One region of the Paenibacillus sp. GL_099_B genome, then DNA from elsewhere that is predicted to be linked to it. Evidence: a T-box and tRNA genes for the amino acid it is inferred to sense, from the RefSeq annotation. Region 1 holds a T-box; the other holds one or more tRNA genes.
The links. The T-box of region 1 lies ahead of AC3ITG_RS25745 (valine--tRNA ligase). A T-box ahead of a tRNA ligase gene usually reads a tRNA of that ligase, here a tRNA-Val.

Region 1 (9,413 bases):
GATGGTGAAACCTTCACTGTCCTATCTGGATGTCATGCGTACGATCAAGGACCAATTTGATCTTCCACTGGTTGCTTACAACGTAAGTGGAGAGTATGCCATGGTGAAGGCAGCGGCGATTCAAGGCTGGATTGATGAGAAGAAAGTGGCCATGGAAATTCTGCTGAGTATGAAACGTGCGGGTGCAGATATGATTATTACGTACTACGGAAAAGACGCTTCACGGTGGTTGGCCGAGAAATAATAGCTTGCTCCCATACAGCTAGGATGAACAAAACGGATTATGGTTTATCAAAATTATATAAAAGGCCTCCTCCAAAGGTTTGGAGGGGCCTCATCACTAAGGAGGATGTTCATGACTGCACAACAAGGAACTCGTCGCAATGATGAGCGCTCACGCAGCGCATTTGAAGAAGCCAAGCAGTACATACCTGGGGGTGTGAACAGCCCCGTTCGGGCGTTCAAATCGGTGGGTCTTACCCCGATCTATGCAGAGCGCGGAGAAGGCTCCAAGATCTATGATATTGACGGCAATGTTTTTATTGATTATGTGGGATCCTGGGGTCCGCTCATTATGGGACATGCACATCCTGACGTTGTAGAAGCTTTGCGTGAGACAGCCCTTAAAGGAACAAGCTTTGGTGCGCCAACGCTGCTGGAGACAGAGATGGCAAAACTCGTCTGTGAGCGTGTGCCTTCGATCGATATCGTACGAATGGTGAATTCCGGTACGGAAGCAACCATGAGTGCGATTCGGCTGGCACGTGGTGTAACAGGACGTAGTAAAATTTTGAAGTTTGAAGGATCATACCACGGGCATGCCGACAGTTTGCTGATCAAAGCAGGTTCTGGTGTAGCAACACTGGGTCTGCCTGACAGCCCTGGTGTTCCTGAAGGTGTGGCTATGAATACGATTACGGTTCCATACAATGACCTGGAGTCAGTGAAGCTTGCTTTTGAACGTTATGGTGAAGAACTGGCCGCCGTCATTGTGGAACCTGTTGCAGGTAATATGGGAGTTGTACCACCCGTTTCGGGTTTCCTTGAAGGCCTGCGCAATTTGACGTCTCAATACGGCAGTCTGCTCATTTTTGACGAAGTCATGACTGGTTTCCGTGTAGGGTTGAACTGTGCACAGGGACGATATGGCGTTACACCTGACCTGACTTGTCTGGGTAAAGTAATCGGTGGTGGGCTTCCGGTGGGCGCTTATGGCGGCAGACGTGATCTGATGGAACAGATTGCTCCGACCGGACCGATCTATCAGGCAGGTACACTGAGCGGTAATCCACTGGCTATGGCAGCAGGTTATACGACACTTAAATTGTTGACACCGGAGGTCTATGATCGTCTGGAGACACTGTCTGCACGCTTGCAGGCTGGGTTTGAGAAGAATGCAGCAGAGACGGGTGTAGCCATAACGATTAACCGTGTTGGTTCGATGGTATGTCCATTTTTCAGTGCTGTTCCAGTTACGAATTATGATATTGCCAAAGAAAGCAATCTGGATCAATTCCGTCGTTATTTTGCGGCGATGATTGATCAGGGTGTGAGTGTAGCACCTTCCCAATACGAAGGCATGTTTGTCTCTGGCGTGCATACGGAGCAGGATATTGACGATACAATCGAGGCAAACCGTAAGGCTCTTCAATCATTATGACCATTAAAAGTTGGAAACGTCGTGGGGAATGGCTTGAGCTAATGCCAGGCAAAGCGGTGACAGGCAGTTCAGACAGGCAAACGGCTGCAGAGAAATGGCTCTTGTCTGAGCTTCAGTTACCAGAGAAAATGTTGCGTCAGCTAAAGACGAACCAAGGCATACAACTCGCAGGGGACCGGCTTCGGCTGGCCCTTTTTGCGTCTCAGCCAATCGATGTTGAACCGCGCTGGGTGGATATCGATGTTCTGTATGAGGATGACTTCTGTCTGGTCGTGCATAAACCGGCCGGAATGAAGCTTCATCCCGATGGGAGCCGGGCGGATCAAGCGATTACGCTGGATCATGCGGTTGCGTCTTATTACGAAATGAATGGGATTCAGGCGAATGTACGCCATGTTCATCGTCTGGATGAGGACACAACTGGACCTGTTTTATACGCCAAAAATGCTTTTGCCCTCGCCAAACTGGATGAAGCGATGCGGCGTAAAGACATTGGACGTCATTACGTCGCCATTGCAGGCGGTCAGATATCCACGGAGCTAAATACGATTGATGCTCCGATTGGGAAGGACAGGCATCACAAGCAACGCAGACGTGTCTCTGAAGGCGGGCAGGACGCTGTAACCCATGTGGAGATCGTGGAGGTGTGGGATAGGGCTACCCTCGTCCGGCTGACACTGGATACAGGACGCACACATCAGATTCGGGTGCATTTAAGTTATGCAGGACATCCTCTCGTCGGAGATGAGTTATATGGAGGCAGAAGGGATTCTATTGGTCGGCAGGCACTTCATGGTGAGACACTGAGTTTTGCTCATCCGCTGACAGGGGCACGAATTGAAGTGGCAGACCCTTGGCCGCCCGATTTCGAACAACTGGCACAACGGGAAGGCAAGGACCAATAAACTGGGAAGGTTTGCACAAAAGGTGGCATGCTCATCTCATTCAAGGCATATAGATGGGGTAACGAAGGATTTGGACCATGGATCAGTCCCATGAGAAGGATCATGGTGAACATATGCCGAAAGGAGGACGCCACCTTTGTTGAATCAACCTTATGGTTTGCGGTTCGATATTTATGAGCGCGTTCATTTGTCAGAGGGAGTCCCTGCAATTGAGGAACTGGAGGAAATTGAGTTATATCCCCGCATTCAGGTGATAGGTCAGGATGATCATGCAACATTGCGAGGCCATCTTTTGCTGACAGGTGCGTATCGGGGAGAGAACGAGATCTCGGAGGAACTCAAACATTTTATTCCGGTGGAGATCACGGTACCCCTGAATCGGGTAAGATCGCTTGAGGATATTTCCATTGAGATTGAAAATTTTGATGTCGATTTGTTATCCAACCGAAGTCTGAACATTACTGGCGTATTGTCGCTTCGCGGTATCGAGGGCTTTCCGGTGGAGGAACCGCAGGTCTGGTCAGCAGATGAGTTTACCGTTGTACATTCGCCCGACCCTCAGCAGGGCGACCGTTCCGCTGAAACAGAGCAGACAGGCAGCTATCCCAATGTATTTGCTCAGGAGTATCTGCTTCAACGGAGCGAAGAGGAGTTACAGCAGGAACATCTATTTCAAGCTGCTTCCGAACAATTTCAATCCTGGCACCAAGGTGATGGGAACGCGGAGCAAAGCAAAATAGCTGAAAACGGAGAGTCCTCGTCCTTGAGGGACAAGGAGGATGACGCGCAAGCGGATGTGTTGTCCGAAACGCCTTCTCCCGTTTCGTCTTTTTTGGCGGAGACAGCCGACAGGTTGGCTTCTTACCCTGAATCTGAGCCTTTGCTTCCTCTGGCTGAAGAGTCGTCTGTCTGGTCCGAGCCTTCCGTCGAGACCTTACATACGAACCTAAGGAATTCGGAGCAGGCCGATTCCAAGCTGGATCCGCAGCCTTCGGATGAACAGGCAGCGCCGGACGTATGGCATTTTGAATCTGCCCGATCTGAACCAAAGCAGGAGGATCAGGCGGTTGCAGATGTCCCAGCAGGTTCGCAGTCAGAGAACTGGCAGGATGTCTTCGCAGCGTCTGAACCGGAAATTTCGGAGGAAAACACACCTCCTCTTGAAGCGGTGGAGACGAATGAGCCCGCTGAAAAAGAATCTTTTATCCCTGAACCTGTGGCTGAGACGGAAGACAAGCCGGAGCTTAAGGTTGCTTTTGGCAGCAAGAGAGAATCTGCACCCAAACAGGAAGAGGGCGTAGGCATCTCCTCCTTGTTATCCTCTGGCAGGGTGACACGGGAGGCGGAGGCTGAACGGGAGCAAGAGGCACTTGCTGGAGTCCAGCAGCAAGAAGCATACCCGCCTGATGATGTAGAGTGGAAGAACCTGTTTCTCGGCACCATTGTTGATCAGACCCCGTTCCGTAAAGTGAAGTTATGCATTGTACAGCGTGAAGAGACGCTCGATACCATTGCAGACCGATATCAGTTAAGTACCCGAGAGCTCCAGTTGTATAATCGTCTTTCTGAACAGGTTGTGGAAGAAGGACAGATTCTATATATCCCTTAACCTATAGGCAGGTTTAATGACCATTGTGACCCGTGATCCCTTGAGGATGGCGGGTTTTTGCTTTGTCAGCCCTCAACCTGCATTGCAGCGCGCTTTTTCCGCTGTTGTCAGGTTGACTATCGGGCACGGGCAGGGTATGATGTGTTTAGGTTTTTTGAAGAACAACGTGGATCGGGAGTAGTAGACAGTATGACCTTTCAGAGAGCGGGATTGTAGCGCTGGGAAATTCCGTAGGAACCAACTGATCGAAGTCGCCCGGGAGTTGCCTGTTTGAATACAAGGGATGAGTAACTTTAGTATCATTCATTCCTAAGGTAGGATGGGCCGGTCGCAGCCGTTATCTGCTTGAAGTGTCACGTGAGAACAGAAGGGGTAGTCTATCTTTCTATCTGCGTGAAACAAAGGTGGTACCGCGAAAGCTAACCTTTCGTCCTTTGATGGATGAAAGGTTTTTTTGTTTTTTGGCGATGATGAATAAGTAACGGAGGAATGACACATGTCTGAACAAAAAAATTCAGCTGCAACAGAAATGCCAACCACATATGATCCGAAAGCTGCGGAACAAAAATGGTATTCCACTTGGATGGAAAATGGATATTTCAAGGCAGGCCAGCGTAAAGATGCTGAACCTTATACGATTGTAATCCCACCCCCGAACGTAACCGGAATGCTCCATATCGGGCATGCGCTCGATTTTACACTGCAGGACATTCTGATTCGTACCAAGCGGATGCAGGGCTATGATGCACTGTGGCTGCCGGGTTCTGACCATGCAGGTATTGCTACCCAAACCAAAGTAGAGCAGAAATTGCGTGAAGAAGGTCAGACTCGTTATGATCTGGGACGCGAAAAGTTCTTGGAGAAGGTATGGGACTGGAAAGAGCAATACGCAACAACCATTCGTCAGCAATGGGGCAAAATGGGCTTGTCGCTCGATTACTCGCGTGAACGTTTTACACTGGATGAAGGTCTATCCCAGGCTGTGCGTAAAGTGTTTGTTCAACTGTATGAAAAAGGCCTCATTTATCGAGGCAAACGAATTATTAACTGGGACCCGGTGAACCGGACTGCACTGTCCGACATCGAGGTTGAATATAAAGAAGTTCAGGGTCACTTGTACCATCTGCGTTATCCACTCAAAGACGGAAGTGGGTATGTTACAGTAGCGACAACTCGCCCGGAAACGATGCTGGGAGATACAGCAGTTGCAGTTCATCCTAAGGATGAGCGTTACGCAGACATGATTGGCAAGGTGCTTGTTCTGCCTATTATCGGACGTGAAATTCCGGTTATTGCAGATGAGTACGTAGATAAAGATTTCGGAAGTGGCGCCGTGAAAATTACGCCTGCTCATGATCCGAATGACTTCGAAGTGGGCCTTCGTCATGATCTGCCACAGATTACGGTGATGGATGAGACTGGTACGATGAATGCCGAAGCAGGCAAATATCAGGGACTGGATCGCAGTGACTGCCGTAAGCAGATTGTTGCAGACCTGCAAGAACAGGGCGTATTGATCAACATCGAGGATCATACGCATCAGGTTGGACACAGTGAACGGACAGGAGCTGTCGTTGAGCCGTATTTGTCGACACAGTGGTTTGTTGAGATGAAGCCACTCGCGGAGAAAGCGATTGAGAAGCAACAAAGCGGTGAAGGGGTTCATTTTGTCCCGGATCGTTTTGAGAAAACGTATCTGAACTGGATCGAAAATGTTCGTGACTGGTGTATCTCTCGTCAATTGTGGTGGGGTCATCGTATTCCTGCCTGGTATGACGAGGAGACTGGAGAAGTTATTGTATCTGCTGAAGATCCGACAACATTGCCAGAATACGCTGGACGCAAGCTGAGACAGGATGAAGACGTTCTGGATACATGGTTCAGCTCCGCATTATGGCCGTTCTCTACTTTAGGCTGGCCGGAAGACACAGAAGATCTGAAACGTTATTACCCGACAAGTGTACTCGTAACAGGGTATGACATTATTTATTTCTGGGTGGCGCGCATGATCTTTACCGCTCTGGAGTTCACGGAAGAGGTTCCGTTCAAGGATGTGCTGATGCACGGTCTTGTTCGTGATGCAGACGGACGCAAGATGTCCAAATCGCTAGGCAATGGTGTTGATCCGTTGGATGTGATTGAGAAATATGGTGCGGATGCAATGCGTTACATGATCTCTACAAGTAGTACTCCGGGTCAGGATCTCCGTTTCCGCTGGGAGCGGGTTGAACAGGCTCGTAACTTTGCCAATAAAATCTGGAATGCATCGCGCTTCGCTCTGATGAATCTGGAAGGGTTCACCTATGAAGATCGTGATATTAGTGGAGACCTTGGAACAGCGGATTACTGGATTTTGCACCGCCTGAACGAAACTTCTCGTGATATTACGCGTCTAATCGAAGCGTATGAATTTGGAGAAACAGGCCGTTTGCTGTATAACTTTATTTGGGATGACCTGTGTGACTGGTATATTGAATTTGCGAAGTTGTCCTTCTATGGGGAAGATCCGGTTGCCAAGAAGAAAACACAATCGGTGCTTGCTTATGTGCTGGATCAAACCATGCGCCTGATTCATCCTTTCATGCCGTACATTTCGGAAGAGATCTGGCAGCATCTGCCGCATGAAGGCGAGACCATTACGTTGGCTTCCTGGCCGGTGTATGACCCTGCACTGGAGAACCCAGAAGCGGTTGCCGAGATGAACCTGCTTATGGATACCATTCGTGCAGTAAGAAACATCCGTGCAGAAGTAAACGTACCAATGAGCAAGAAAATTGAATTGATGGTGAAAGCGAACAACGCAGAGACATCCAGCATCATTGAACGCAACAGCCATTACATCAAACGTTTCTGTAATACGTCCGAGTTCGACAGCGGCCTGGATCTGAGCTCACCGGATAAAGCAATGACTGCTGTCATTACTGGGGCTGAGCTGTACTTGCCGCTGGCGGGTCTTATTGATATTGATCAGGAAGTGGCTCGTCTGGAGAAAGAGTTGCAGAACCTTGAGGGCGAAGTACTCCGTGTGGAGAAAAAGCTTGCGAACGAAGGCTTTGTTGCCAAGGCTCCTGCCAAGGTTATTGAAGAAGAGCGCGCCAAGCAAGCGGATTATTCCGATAAACGGGATAAGGTGATTGCACGAATCAAGGAACTGAAAGGTTAATATATTCGGGTCGGATGGAGTGCCTCTGCGCCATCCGGCCGCTTTTTTCAACCAAACTCAAACCAAAGGTGAATCATATGACGGAACTTAACGGGACAGAAATAGCATCTCCTTTACTTACCTATGACGAGGCCGTGAACTGGATCAATGGCCTTATTCCTTTTGGCATCCGACCTGGATTGGAACGAATCGAGGGATTGATGTCATTGCTGGGCAATCCTCACCAGCGTCTCAAATTTATTCATGTCGCGGGAACGAACGGCAAAGGTTCGACTTGCGCTTTTTTGACGTCAGTGCTTCTTCAGGCGGGATATGATGTTGGAACGTTTACGTCCCCTTATATCACCAAATTCACAAACCGTTTTCAGTACAACGGTGAAGATATCCCGGAAGAAACTTTGCTCAAACTCTCAAACCGCCTGTATCCATTGGTTCAAGAGATGGCTTCAACTCCCCTTGGATCACCTACGATGTTTGAGGTATCTACAGCAATCGCTCTTCTGTATTATGCGGAAGAGTGCTACCCTGACATTGTGGTATGGGAGACAGGGCTCGGGGGAAGGATGGACGTAACGAATATTGTTACACCCGTGGTATCGGTCATTACCAATATCGGTATGGACCATACGGATGTACTGGGAGATACGATTGAGGCGATTGCTGGAGAGAAGGCAGGTATTATTAAGGCGGGGGTACCCGTTGTTTCCTGTGCCACGCAGCCAGAGGCTGTGAAGGTGATCCAGGAGACGGCAGAGCGGCTACGTTCAACCGTGTATCTGGCGGGAGATCGTTTCTCCTATCATAGACTGGACAGTGATGAGAACGGACAATCTTTTCATTTTACAGGACCGTTCCGTGATCTGGACGCTCGTATCCGCATGCAGGGCGTACATCAATGCGACAATGCAGCGGGTGCACTTATGGTACTGGAGTTGCTTCGCCAATACATGGCATTTATGCTGGATGATGAAGATATTGCACTTGGACTGGAACATGCCTTCTGGGCAGGACGGTTCGAGAAAGTGGTTGATCAGCCCCGCATTGTACTGGATGGAGCTCATAATCCGGAGGGGGCCGAATCGCTGGCCAAGAGCATTATCGACGTATATCCTCACAACAAGTTAATTTTGATGATGGGCATGCTGGCGAATAAGCATCACGAAGCGTATTTGCAGCATATACTGCCACTAGTGGATACGCTGATCCTGACCGAGCCAGATTTCCGACGCAAAATGGATGCAGCCGAATTGCTGCAGATCGTCGAACGGGTACGTCCCGCCATTGCGAAACCGGAGCTGGAAATCATCGTCGAGCCCGAATGGGCAAAGGCACTTGATCTATTGAAGTCACGGACGGAAGCGGAAGATCTGGGGGTGGTGTCCGGCACATTGTACCTGATTGCAGATGTGCGGGCAGCCCTTTTGCATCAAACCGATTCTGAAAAAGGTTGGTGAAAGTTTTGTTAAATACATCGGAACACGTTCATTTTATAGGGATTGGCGGATATGGCATGAGTGCCATCGCGAGAGTTATGCTTGAGATGGGATACACCGTTACCGGATCGGATGTCGCTTCACAGGAGTTGACCGAGAAGCTGGCAGCCAAGGGAGCGAAAATATATATCGGACATACAGCAGAGCACGTAAACGGGGCAGATCTAGTTGTCTACTCTACGGCAGCTCCTGCTGATAATGTGGAGCGGGTGGCAGCTGAAAAGCTGAACATCCCGATTCTGCATCGCGCCCAGATGCTCGCGCGTTTGCTGAACGAGCGCAAAGGTGTGGCTGTAGCCGGGGCTCATGGCAAAACAACCACGTCATCCATGATTGCACTCGTTATGGATAAATGTGATACAGACCCGACATACATCATTGGCGGGGAAATCATGAACGTGGGGACCAACGCCAAGGCAGGCCAAGGCGACTGGGTTGTTGCAGAGGCGGACGAGAGCGACGGTTCATTTTTGCAGTATCACCCTTGGCTCGGTATTGTGACTAATATTGAAGCGGATCACCTTGAGAACTACAACAGTGATTTTGAAGAACTCAAAAAGGCTTATGTGCAGTTCCTGAGTCA
Region 2 (9,413 bases), 760 kb from region 1:
TTTCCCTCCGGCTAAAAGCTGTTGTTCATTTTCTTCATGGCGCTGTTTGTGTGTATGTGATTCGGAGGCATGGAGCGGCTTGCTGAAGTCCATCATATACATTCCCCTTTCCAGCAGCTTTAATCTTATCGTTCCATTATAACCCATAAATGAGCAGAAATTTATTAATTCTCAAAAAAGAGGCTATTTCCATACAACAGGAGAGGAAGCGTGTCATTGATCCATTGTTCCATAGGCTCGTTCCGCCCCTGCAGGTTCCATTGATAAGCCGCGCCATACATCCCCCAGCTTAAAAGGACTGCTGCTGTCTCTTTACGTGAGTTTTGCTCCGGGTTGGAGGTTTTCTGACGGTTCAGCAGTTGCAAAATAATGATCTGGATTTTTTCTCTAATCTGAAGTTCCAGTACGGGTCCCAGTGACCTGTAACTTCGTTCGCAGCGAGTACTGACTTCAGCATGAAATTCACACAGAACTGTTAATATTTTTCTCAAGACTTCTTCATTAAATGTATCATCCTGATCCATTCGATCATTCAATTTCTCCATGAATGAATAAGTAACGGTCGAATCCAGAATGGCAAATTTATCGGTGAAGTGCGCATAAAATGTGGCTCGATTCACCGTAGCTTTTTCGGTAATATCCCCCACGGTCAGAGAATCAAAGTCCTGATGCTGCAGTAGGGATAGGAACGCATCCTGCAGTAGCTGACGTGTCCGTATGACACGAGGATCCTGGTTATTTTTGATCGCCATTCGAATGTCTCCTCGCTTTATTGCAAAATGTTCGCAACAAAAATATAGGAACTGTTGTCTACGCAACGATTCTGCATTTTTGCTGATTGTAAGCCTGATTGGATTAGTATAGCATACTTAACAACAATCGTTGTTTACATTACTCTAGTTGTCTAGTCTATTTACAATCATAGAATGAAAAGGAGAAACATGATATGAAAACCATCGTCATTGTTGGCGCAGGCCCCGGACTCGGATGGCTATAGGACAGAAATTTGGACAAAACGGATTTCAGGTAGCTCTGGTATCACGAAACCAAGACAAACTCGATAACCTGGCAGCCCAGTTAAAATCAGAAGGTATTGAAGCATCAGGCTTCGCAGCCGATTTATATAACCCGGAACAATTGACACAAGCTTTTGACCAAATCAAAGAGAAGTACGGTTTTATTGATGTGCTGGAATTCAGTCCTACCGTTGGACAGTTTCCTCCGACACCTGCCATGAATGTTACTGCGGATAATGCACTGGATCAGTTCCAGGGTCTGGTACTTGGTGCAATTCATAGTGTGCAACAGGTATTACCGGCTATGCTGGAACGTCAGACTGGAGCGATTCTGTTCACTACCGGACTTTCTGCTATATATCCAATTCAGATGATGGGTAACGTGGGAATCGCTTTGGGCGGATTACGAAACTATGCCAACAATCTGCATACGGACCTCGCTCCGAAGGGCATTTATGTGGGTCACCTCTCCCTGGGTGTATTCATCAAGCCGGATACACCAACAGATCCTAAATACATTGCTGACGCTTGGTATGAGATGTATGTGGAGAAAAATAAAGCTGAGGAAACATTCCCGGTTGGTGTTACTCCAGAAACGATTGTCTGGTAACTGGAGATTTTCAAAAGATAGTTTTGCGTTGATATATATAAAACCACCCTTTTCACTTAAAAAGTGAAAAGGGTGGTTTTGGTATTCACATAATGACTAACACAAGTTATACGCATGGATGTGAGGCTTAACAACTATTACTTCAGGCTATTACTTCAAGCTCTCTCATTTAGCAGACAATTCTTCTTCCGTGACCCATTTATGATTCTTCACCGGATCTCCGCCTGTGGTCGGGGTATAATCAACCATATATACCGTCGTTTGCTCAGCGGAGTCAATCGTTGCCTTAGCCCCTTTCATTCCTGGCATGTGGTCAGCGTTCAGCACAACCTCTGCTCCTGCTGCATACGGTTGATCCGTATGGTCCTGAATTTCCTCTTGGATGACCCATTTATGATTTTTCACAGTGTCTCCCCCTGTGGTTGGTGTATACGAGACTGCATACGCTGTCGTCTCATAGGCTCCCACAATGGTCGCTTCTGCACCCTTCATTCCAGCCATATGGTCCGTACTCAACACGACATGGCTGCCCACTGGATATGTAGGATTTTTCTTTTCTTGAAGCCCTTCCAGTAATTCTCCCGAATCCGAGTGGTGCATCTCTCCTGTGCTCGCTGTATGACTATCACTACTGCTATTATCCTGCTCAGCATTCTTGCCACATCCACTTAACATCAGACTGCCCGTGATCACCGTAGTCAGCAATACCATTGCATACTTTTTCATGAGTTGCACTCCTTTGGACTTTCGAGTTCTACTCTTATAATATACCCCGTACGGGTATATTTCAATCGTGATTTATTTCTTTATCTATTATTGATATCGCTAAAGAATTAAAAAACATATCAAAAAACCTCCGATTTCTCGGAGGCCTTCAGTATTTATGGTACATGCTTCAGACTTCAACAATGAAGTCCAAAACGAGACCGTTCAATCGACTTGGCTCAATGATTAGGCTAGCCCCACGGTAACATTAACGTTCCCTTTGATGCCTTTGGAATATGGGCAGTAGTCATGAGCAAGTTTGACAAATTTCTGTGCTGTCTCCTCATCCAGACCCTCAATTTTAACTTCAAGTTCCACTTCCAGCTTCACACCATTATCCGTAGGGTCCGTCACGAGCATAACCGTAGCCGATACTGTGCTTCTCTCAATTTCGACTTTGTGTTTCTTCAACTGAAACTCCAGCGCTGAATTAAAGCAAGCACTGTAGCCTGCTGCAAACAATTGCTCTGGATTCGTAGCTGTCGTCACTTTGCCTCCCAGTTCAGGTGGGGCAGCGACATCAAGCATAAATACGTTATCTGGCGATTGCACAATCCCTTGACGTCCACCTGTATTGATAACTGTAGTTTCATATAATGTTTTCATGAGTATTGGCTCCTCTGTATGTTTAGATTTTATTTTGTAAAGATGATACCTCTTTTATTTTACTAACAATTAAATTGTACACAATTCAATTGTGTTTGTAAATCATTATTATAAAATTAAAAACAACCATTTCCTCTTGTAATAGCAGGAAATGGTTGCTCCGTAATTGATAAATTTCTATTACTGATCCAAAAGTTGAATCTACCTAATATAGTTTAACTTTTACATTTTCTTCTCAAAGCCCTCCATCGGTGCAAGCGAATTCTGGTAGTCAGTCCCTTCCTGACTGTCGGTAGTAAAGTGCATGACCTCCCGAAACGAACCTTCCAGATAAGTCTGCATCGCCAATGGAATGCGCAATTCATCCATATCCGATGGGGATATTTGGTAACGAATGCTGCCAAGGTCACCTGCTTTCACTTTCTGTACCCATTTCGGTTCGCGAATCAATTCCCGTCCGAGTGCAGCCAAAGTTGCCCCGGCGTTGATAACTTCTTCTGCGTCCTCCGGCCGCTCAATCGATCCGATACCGATCAGAGGTTTTTTGTGATCCAAAACCCGGACGAATTTAGTTAAGATCGGCTCCTTGTCATCGGGTTGGTTTAAAGAGGTTCGTTTGTAACTTCCCATCGACAGATGAATGTAATCAACCCGAGTGTCTGTCAGAGCCTGGGCAAAAGCCAAGGAGTCTTCGAGCTGGATGCCCGGCATATGAATTTCTTCCGGTGAAATCCGGTAACCGAGGATAAAGGGTTTATCCGCATGGGCATCGATCACCGATGCAACCTCCTGAATGACTGCCAGCGGAAATCGCATACGATTTTCAAAACTGCCACCCCACTGATCTGACCGCTGATTGGAATTGACGGAGAAAAATTGCTGCAACAGATATGTGTTGGCCCCGTGAAGCTCTACCCCGTCAAAACCAGCTTGAATGGCTCGTAAGGTTGCTCTGCCGAAGTCCTTAATAATGTTTTCGATTTCCTCAGGAGTCAATTCACGCGGCGCCTCGGAGCCGATTGGATGTGCGGCTGCGATTGGACTCGCACTGGTGGGTTGAACACCTCTTAGCGTTTTGGAATTCGTTTTGCGCCCTGCATGAAAGATTTGCACAATGGCTTTCGTTCCGGCTTTCTGAATGGCCCTTGCAATTTTGGACAGTCCTTTGATTGTAGAATCACTTGCGATGGAAAGCTCACCTTCAAAGCCTTTTCCTCCATCGGTTACGTACGCGACACCTGTAATGATCATTCCAGGGCCACCAGCCCGTTCGGCATAATAATCGACTTCATCATTGGTGATGGAACCATCGAAGAAACTGGACATCGTTGTCATCGGCGCCATGACCACTCTATTTTTCAACGTAAAACCATTCGCAAATGTATAAGGCTGCAAGAAATTACGACTACTATTCTCCATATATATTCTCTCCTTTTATTAGGCTTGTTCGCCCTTGTCTCTGTTTCATGAGTTATTGTATAGTAGTGTGATATGTGAGTATAGTATGCACTTAAAAGGTAGATACTATCTAAAAGGAGAGTGGAATATGGAAACTGCGGAGGAAGTAAACGTTAAACCCTTTTCACATGCCATGTCGTTGATCGGTGGAAAATGGAAAATGCATATCTTGTTTTGGTTATGGAAAAAAGAAACATTGCGATATGGAGAATTGAAAAGAGCCTTGGGAGGGATTACGCATAAAATGCTAAGCTCTCAACTGAAGGAATTAGAGGCCGATCAATTAATTATCCGTACAGAGTACCTACAATTACCACCCAAAGTAGAATACTCTTTGTCTCGTGAAGGATTAACGCTGATGCCTGTGCTTGAGGTTCTCTGTAATTGGGGAAAGCAGAATCTTGCTGATTTGCAAAAGAATTAGTGATCTTATTGCATTGCTGCGAAGGATGTATTTCTTTTAATTTCCGTCCCCCAATTGTCCCCCAAGACTTTCATAATGCCTTGTTCTAAAACTAGACAAAAGAAAAAAGCCCTTGCTGCGCAAGGACTTTTTGTTATGATCTGTAGTGGGCTCGAACCACTGACCCCTACCCTGTCAAGATAGTGCTCTCCCAGCTGAGCTAACAGATCATGATATCTAATTGTTTTCCAATCAAGTAACAGTATCATATCAAGTAACCGTGTTCATTGTCAATCGTTTTATTGGTAATATTTTATTCGAATTGGTGCACAATAAAGGAATGATTACCATTTTGATGACGAGGTGACTTCCATATGAGGAACATGAAAGAACGTAAGCTGCGTTTATTTATCACAGCCAAAAACTTAGCCTGTTTGATTGCGCTTGTTGCATTAATATACGTTTCTGTCGGTTGTAGTTTGGAACGGGATGAACATACAGTACAATTCCAACAGTTAAAAGAGCCCAATGAGGTTAATGATGATCTGCCCGTTTGGCTGGATGTGTATTCCAAGTCTGTTGTGCATGACGTTTACTCCCCACAAGGCAATGTTGAAGTCTTACCCTGAGGAACATCAAATCGCATTTCACTCGTCTTCGTCCCACTTTTTGGAATACGCCTTCTTGGTCACATAATACAACAAAGCAATCATTCCGGCCGCCATCAAAAGGGTGATTGCCATCACTCCTGCCATGCCCATGGTTCGCACCTCCTCTCCCAGTATGTTCCAGACTTAACTATACAGGAAAAGCATTTTTTTGTATAATTCACTCTGATAGCGTAGAGCAGAAAGAAGGAATGGAATTGGCAGCTGAGATTAGTTATGTAACGACTGAAGAACAACTCCAGGAAGCACTGGATATTCGCAATAACGTTTTTGTAATCGAGCAGCAGGTGCCTGCTGACATTGAGATTGATCAATATGATACCATCAGTCCTGATGTGCATCACGTATTGTTGAGTAAAGATGGACAGGCTGTGGCCACGGGGCGCCTGATTTATTACACCAAGGATACCGCCAAAATGCAGCGTATCGCTGTACTCAAATCTCATCGTGCATTTGGGTACGGACGTGTGCTTCTGTTAGCCATGGAAGAACGGGCACGCGAATTGGGATTGGCCTACTCTGTTTTGGACGCACAATGCCAGGCGCAGAAGTTCTATGAGAAGCTCGGATATGAAGTAATCTCTGAAGAGCCTTTTTATGATGCAGACATTCTGCATGTTCGTATGCAAAAGAGTCTATAAATAAACCTCTGCGTGCGATATGAACCTATGTTGTGCATACTTTTTTTTGATCCGGACAGGCTAAAGAGGTAACCAGATTCCTATTTGGTCAGATAAGGAGAGTGTGACATCATGGATCAAACGACACGCGAAAGCTTCACAGCAGTACAAAAAAATGGTGACGGCGATCTGACGGCGTTTCAAACTTCATCCGGACGTGTGCTGGATTACCAACAAGCACTGGCAGAAGTAAAAGCAGGATCAATTGCAGGTGTGAACGTCTTTAAAGGCAAAGATGGCGAAATGTACATTCGCGGTGACGCAGACGGCGACCCCACCAATAACCTTGATCAACTTCCTATCTTCTAATAGATGTATGCTGCCTAACAAGGCGCCTATCCGGCTTTCCGGGTTGGCGTTTTTTGCGTTTTAATATTCGGTAAAATATTTCACGGCATCGCCAGCAGGCTGGCTTTTGCGAGTGGGTTGTGGTTCCTGCTCCCATGCTTGCAGAATTAGTATACCTTCCAGCGTAGACTTGTTCTCCCACACAATATGTTGCCTGCGCTCAAGCTCAAGCAGTGACTCATGAATGAACGCCTTGCTTCTTCCCGTCTTATTCTCCAGCTCATCCATTCGTGGCAATCGGCGGCGCTGGCCTGCATAATTAACAATAATACGCAAAATTTTGCGTTCAAAATCATTCAGCATATTTCTTCCTTCCCTTCCTTATGGAGTACGGGACGCCATGCCAGAATACCTTGTTCCAGAAATGTTCGGGGTGCCCCCTCTTTCCCTGCGGATGCTCTAATCTTCCCTTCCCGTACACTGTTGATTCGAATCTGCCGCTGTGTAATATGCCCTGCACGATCCATGTAGACGAGCTCCACCATCTGACCAATATATTTCCCTAGCATAATCATCCCTCCAATAAGAACATGCGTTTGTTTTATTATTATATGCGAACATAAGTTCTTTATTCAACAACTAAAAAAAGGATTTTTTTGAAATAAAAAAACCAGACTCACTCCCTTTCATAGGGAAGTCTGGTTCCTGTCCTGCCTTGCTGTCCAGTTCATGTTCAGTTCAACGTCGATCCGATTCCGTGAATTGTACTTTTTTCAGCTGCTGGGTCGACGGGTTAAAATCAACATTTACAAATACAGCAAATTGTTTACCGTCTTTGTTACGTACCCATAGCTTGAACTGTTCACGGGATTGGTCTGCTGTTAGTGAGGTGCGGCCGATGTGTTTGTAATCCAAAATGTCCACGTTGTACTTGGTTTGCGTTTCCTTCACTGCAATGATTCCCCACTTCGCATAATCCGGAATCGCAGTTGCTGAACTTGTTGCTAGTCCACTTAAACTTAGTATCACCGTCATCAGGACTACGATGAGCATTCTCATATCATTCACTCCTCGGGGCAATGTTTACGTTAGCCTGCCCTGTAGAAGTTTATTTTACACCAGTAGACGAATGATAAACGTAATCGGTTGCTGGAGCGATTGAACCGTACTTATCGCCATCTTATACCGTTCGATTGGTGAATTGATGCTTATCCCCCAGTCACCCTCCAATAAAAGATTTCGCGGTAGTTGATCTTCCGGCTTTTCCAAACCGTACTTTTCTATAAGCGCATCTCGTGTTTGTTGATCCAGCTCACTCGAATAATCTGCATATGCTGCCGTAACATCGCTACATCCAAAAACGACAAGCAGGAGGACACCCCATCCTACCATAATCCAACTTTTGCGCACTCTCAGTTTCTCCTTCATTTAAATCAGATAATGACAACCATACTTAACTTCATTCGTCCTGATTGTACATAAATAATACGGGATTGGAAATAACAAATGTAGACTCAACTACATACGCCTTAAGCCTCATTTGCATAATTATGGGTTTAGCGTATTCGATAAACGTGTAATAGGCCATGACAGCATCACTTCATTATTCTTAACACTCATTTCAAGGAGGTTACACCCGAATGTTCAAACGTATGGATGAAATCGCAATTGAAATCCCCAATGTCGAGAGACCGGACCCGAATGCAGCGGCAGCGATACAAGAATTGCTGGGTGGTAAATTCGGAGAGATGTCAACGTTGAACAATTACCTCTATCAATCCTTTAATTTTCGTTCCAAGGAAACATTGAAACCCTTCTACGATCTGGTGATGAGTATCACCGCCGAAGAATTAGGTCATGTAGAGCTTGTGTCTCATGGCATTAACAAATGCCTCAGAGGTTCCACCGAATACAAAGAGCCTGACGATACACCACTTGGTTCCGTGAAGGATGCGCGTCTGTCCTATCATTTCCTGGCTGGTGCACAGGGAGCAATGCCTTTCGACTCCATGGGTAATCCATGGACAGGCGCCCATGTTTTCAACAGTGGGAATCTGGTCGAAGATCTATTGCATAACTTTTTCCTCGAATGCGGAGCACGTACTCACAAAATGAAAGTTTACGAAATGACCGATCACCCCGCAGCCCGGGCAGTTGTTGGCTATTTGCTGGTACGCGGCGGCGTGCATGTGGTCGCTTATGCTAAAGCGCTTGAGATCGCAACCGGTGTGAATGTAACCAAATTGGTGCCGATTCCATCCCTGAGCAATAAATCCTTTAACGAGGCGTGGAAATACGAAGAAAAAGGCCTACACACAAAGCTGTATACCTATAGTGATAAAGACTTTAATGCGATCAGTCAGATCTGGAAAGGGACACACCCCGAAGATGGACAACCGCTAGAAGTCATTCAAGGCGTGCCTGAAGGTTTCCCGATCCCAGAAGCTCCTGCGGTGGAAGAAGAATTCGCACCAGGTATTTCGCAGGAAGACTTCCAGGAAATTGCACGACGTCTGAAGATGGCGGGAAATATTGCGGATTAAGGTAGCGTTATGTAGTGGAGGTATTAGTTGTTGTTGATATAGCATGAAATGGATTGAGCCCTCGGATCTTGCTGCTTCAGTGGCAGGATCGAGGGCTTTATCATTGATAATATTAAAACATGGATTTAATGCTGTTGATGAACTTTTGCCCTGTGTTTGCTTCCGTCAGTGTAATGTCCCACATCACTATATTTGTCATCAGATTTGAACTACCATTCATTACTTTTATAGTCAGTTCATTAACTCCCTTTAACGGAGTTTGAAAAGAGTCAAGCTGGTTCTCCCCGCTGTTCGCTGATACAACCAAAGAATAAATTTCTGTTCCATCGGCGATAAAGCTTACTGTAATACTCTCATTGCTTGTTGTGCGGACAAC

Region 2: it encodes a tRNA-Val, which carries the amino acid that the T-box ahead of AC3ITG_RS25745 (valine--tRNA ligase) is inferred to sense. The anticodon was not compared.

The regions. Positions count from the first base shown of each region.
Region 1 is NZ_CM174430.1:5,664,146-5,673,558, reverse strand. It holds gene hemB (porphobilinogen synthase) at 1-244, shown strand, start outside; gene hemL (glutamate-1-semialdehyde 2,1-aminomutase) at 356-1,660, shown strand; gene AC3ITG_RS25755 (RluA family pseudouridine synthase) at 1,657-2,565, shown strand; gene AC3ITG_RS25750 (LysM peptidoglycan-binding domain-containing protein) at 2,702-4,174, shown strand; T-box leader at 4,333-4,612, shown strand; gene AC3ITG_RS25745 (valine--tRNA ligase) at 4,671-7,337, shown strand; gene AC3ITG_RS25740 (bifunctional folylpolyglutamate synthase/dihydrofolate synthase) at 7,415-8,791, shown strand; gene murC (UDP-N-acetylmuramate--L-alanine ligase) at 8,797-9,413, shown strand, end outside.
Region 2 is NZ_CM174430.1:4,905,265-4,914,677, forward strand. It holds gene AC3ITG_RS22270 (hypothetical protein) at 1-96, opposite strand, end outside; gene AC3ITG_RS22275 (TetR/AcrR family transcriptional regulator) at 165-752, opposite strand; gene AC3ITG_RS22280 (SDR family oxidoreductase) at 988-1,626, shown strand; gene AC3ITG_RS22285 (YdhK family protein) at 1,792-2,352, opposite strand; gene AC3ITG_RS22290 (organic hydroperoxide resistance protein) at 2,578-2,997, opposite strand; gene AC3ITG_RS22295 (NADH-dependent flavin oxidoreductase) at 3,220-4,416, opposite strand; gene AC3ITG_RS22300 (winged helix-turn-helix transcriptional regulator) at 4,544-4,879, shown strand; tRNA gene AC3ITG_RS22305 (tRNA-Val) at 5,016-5,088, opposite strand; gene AC3ITG_RS22310 (hypothetical protein) at 5,233-5,487, shown strand; gene AC3ITG_RS22315 (GNAT family N-acetyltransferase) at 5,724-6,167, shown strand; gene AC3ITG_RS22320 (DUF3892 domain-containing protein) at 6,279-6,515, shown strand; gene AC3ITG_RS22325 (hypothetical protein) at 6,576-6,857, opposite strand; gene AC3ITG_RS22330 (hypothetical protein) at 6,851-7,063, opposite strand; gene AC3ITG_RS22335 (DUF3889 domain-containing protein) at 7,233-7,553, opposite strand; gene AC3ITG_RS22340 (hypothetical protein) at 7,608-7,904, opposite strand; gene AC3ITG_RS22345 (manganese catalase family protein) at 8,135-9,037, shown strand; gene AC3ITG_RS22350 (VanZ family protein) at 9,150-9,413, opposite strand, start outside.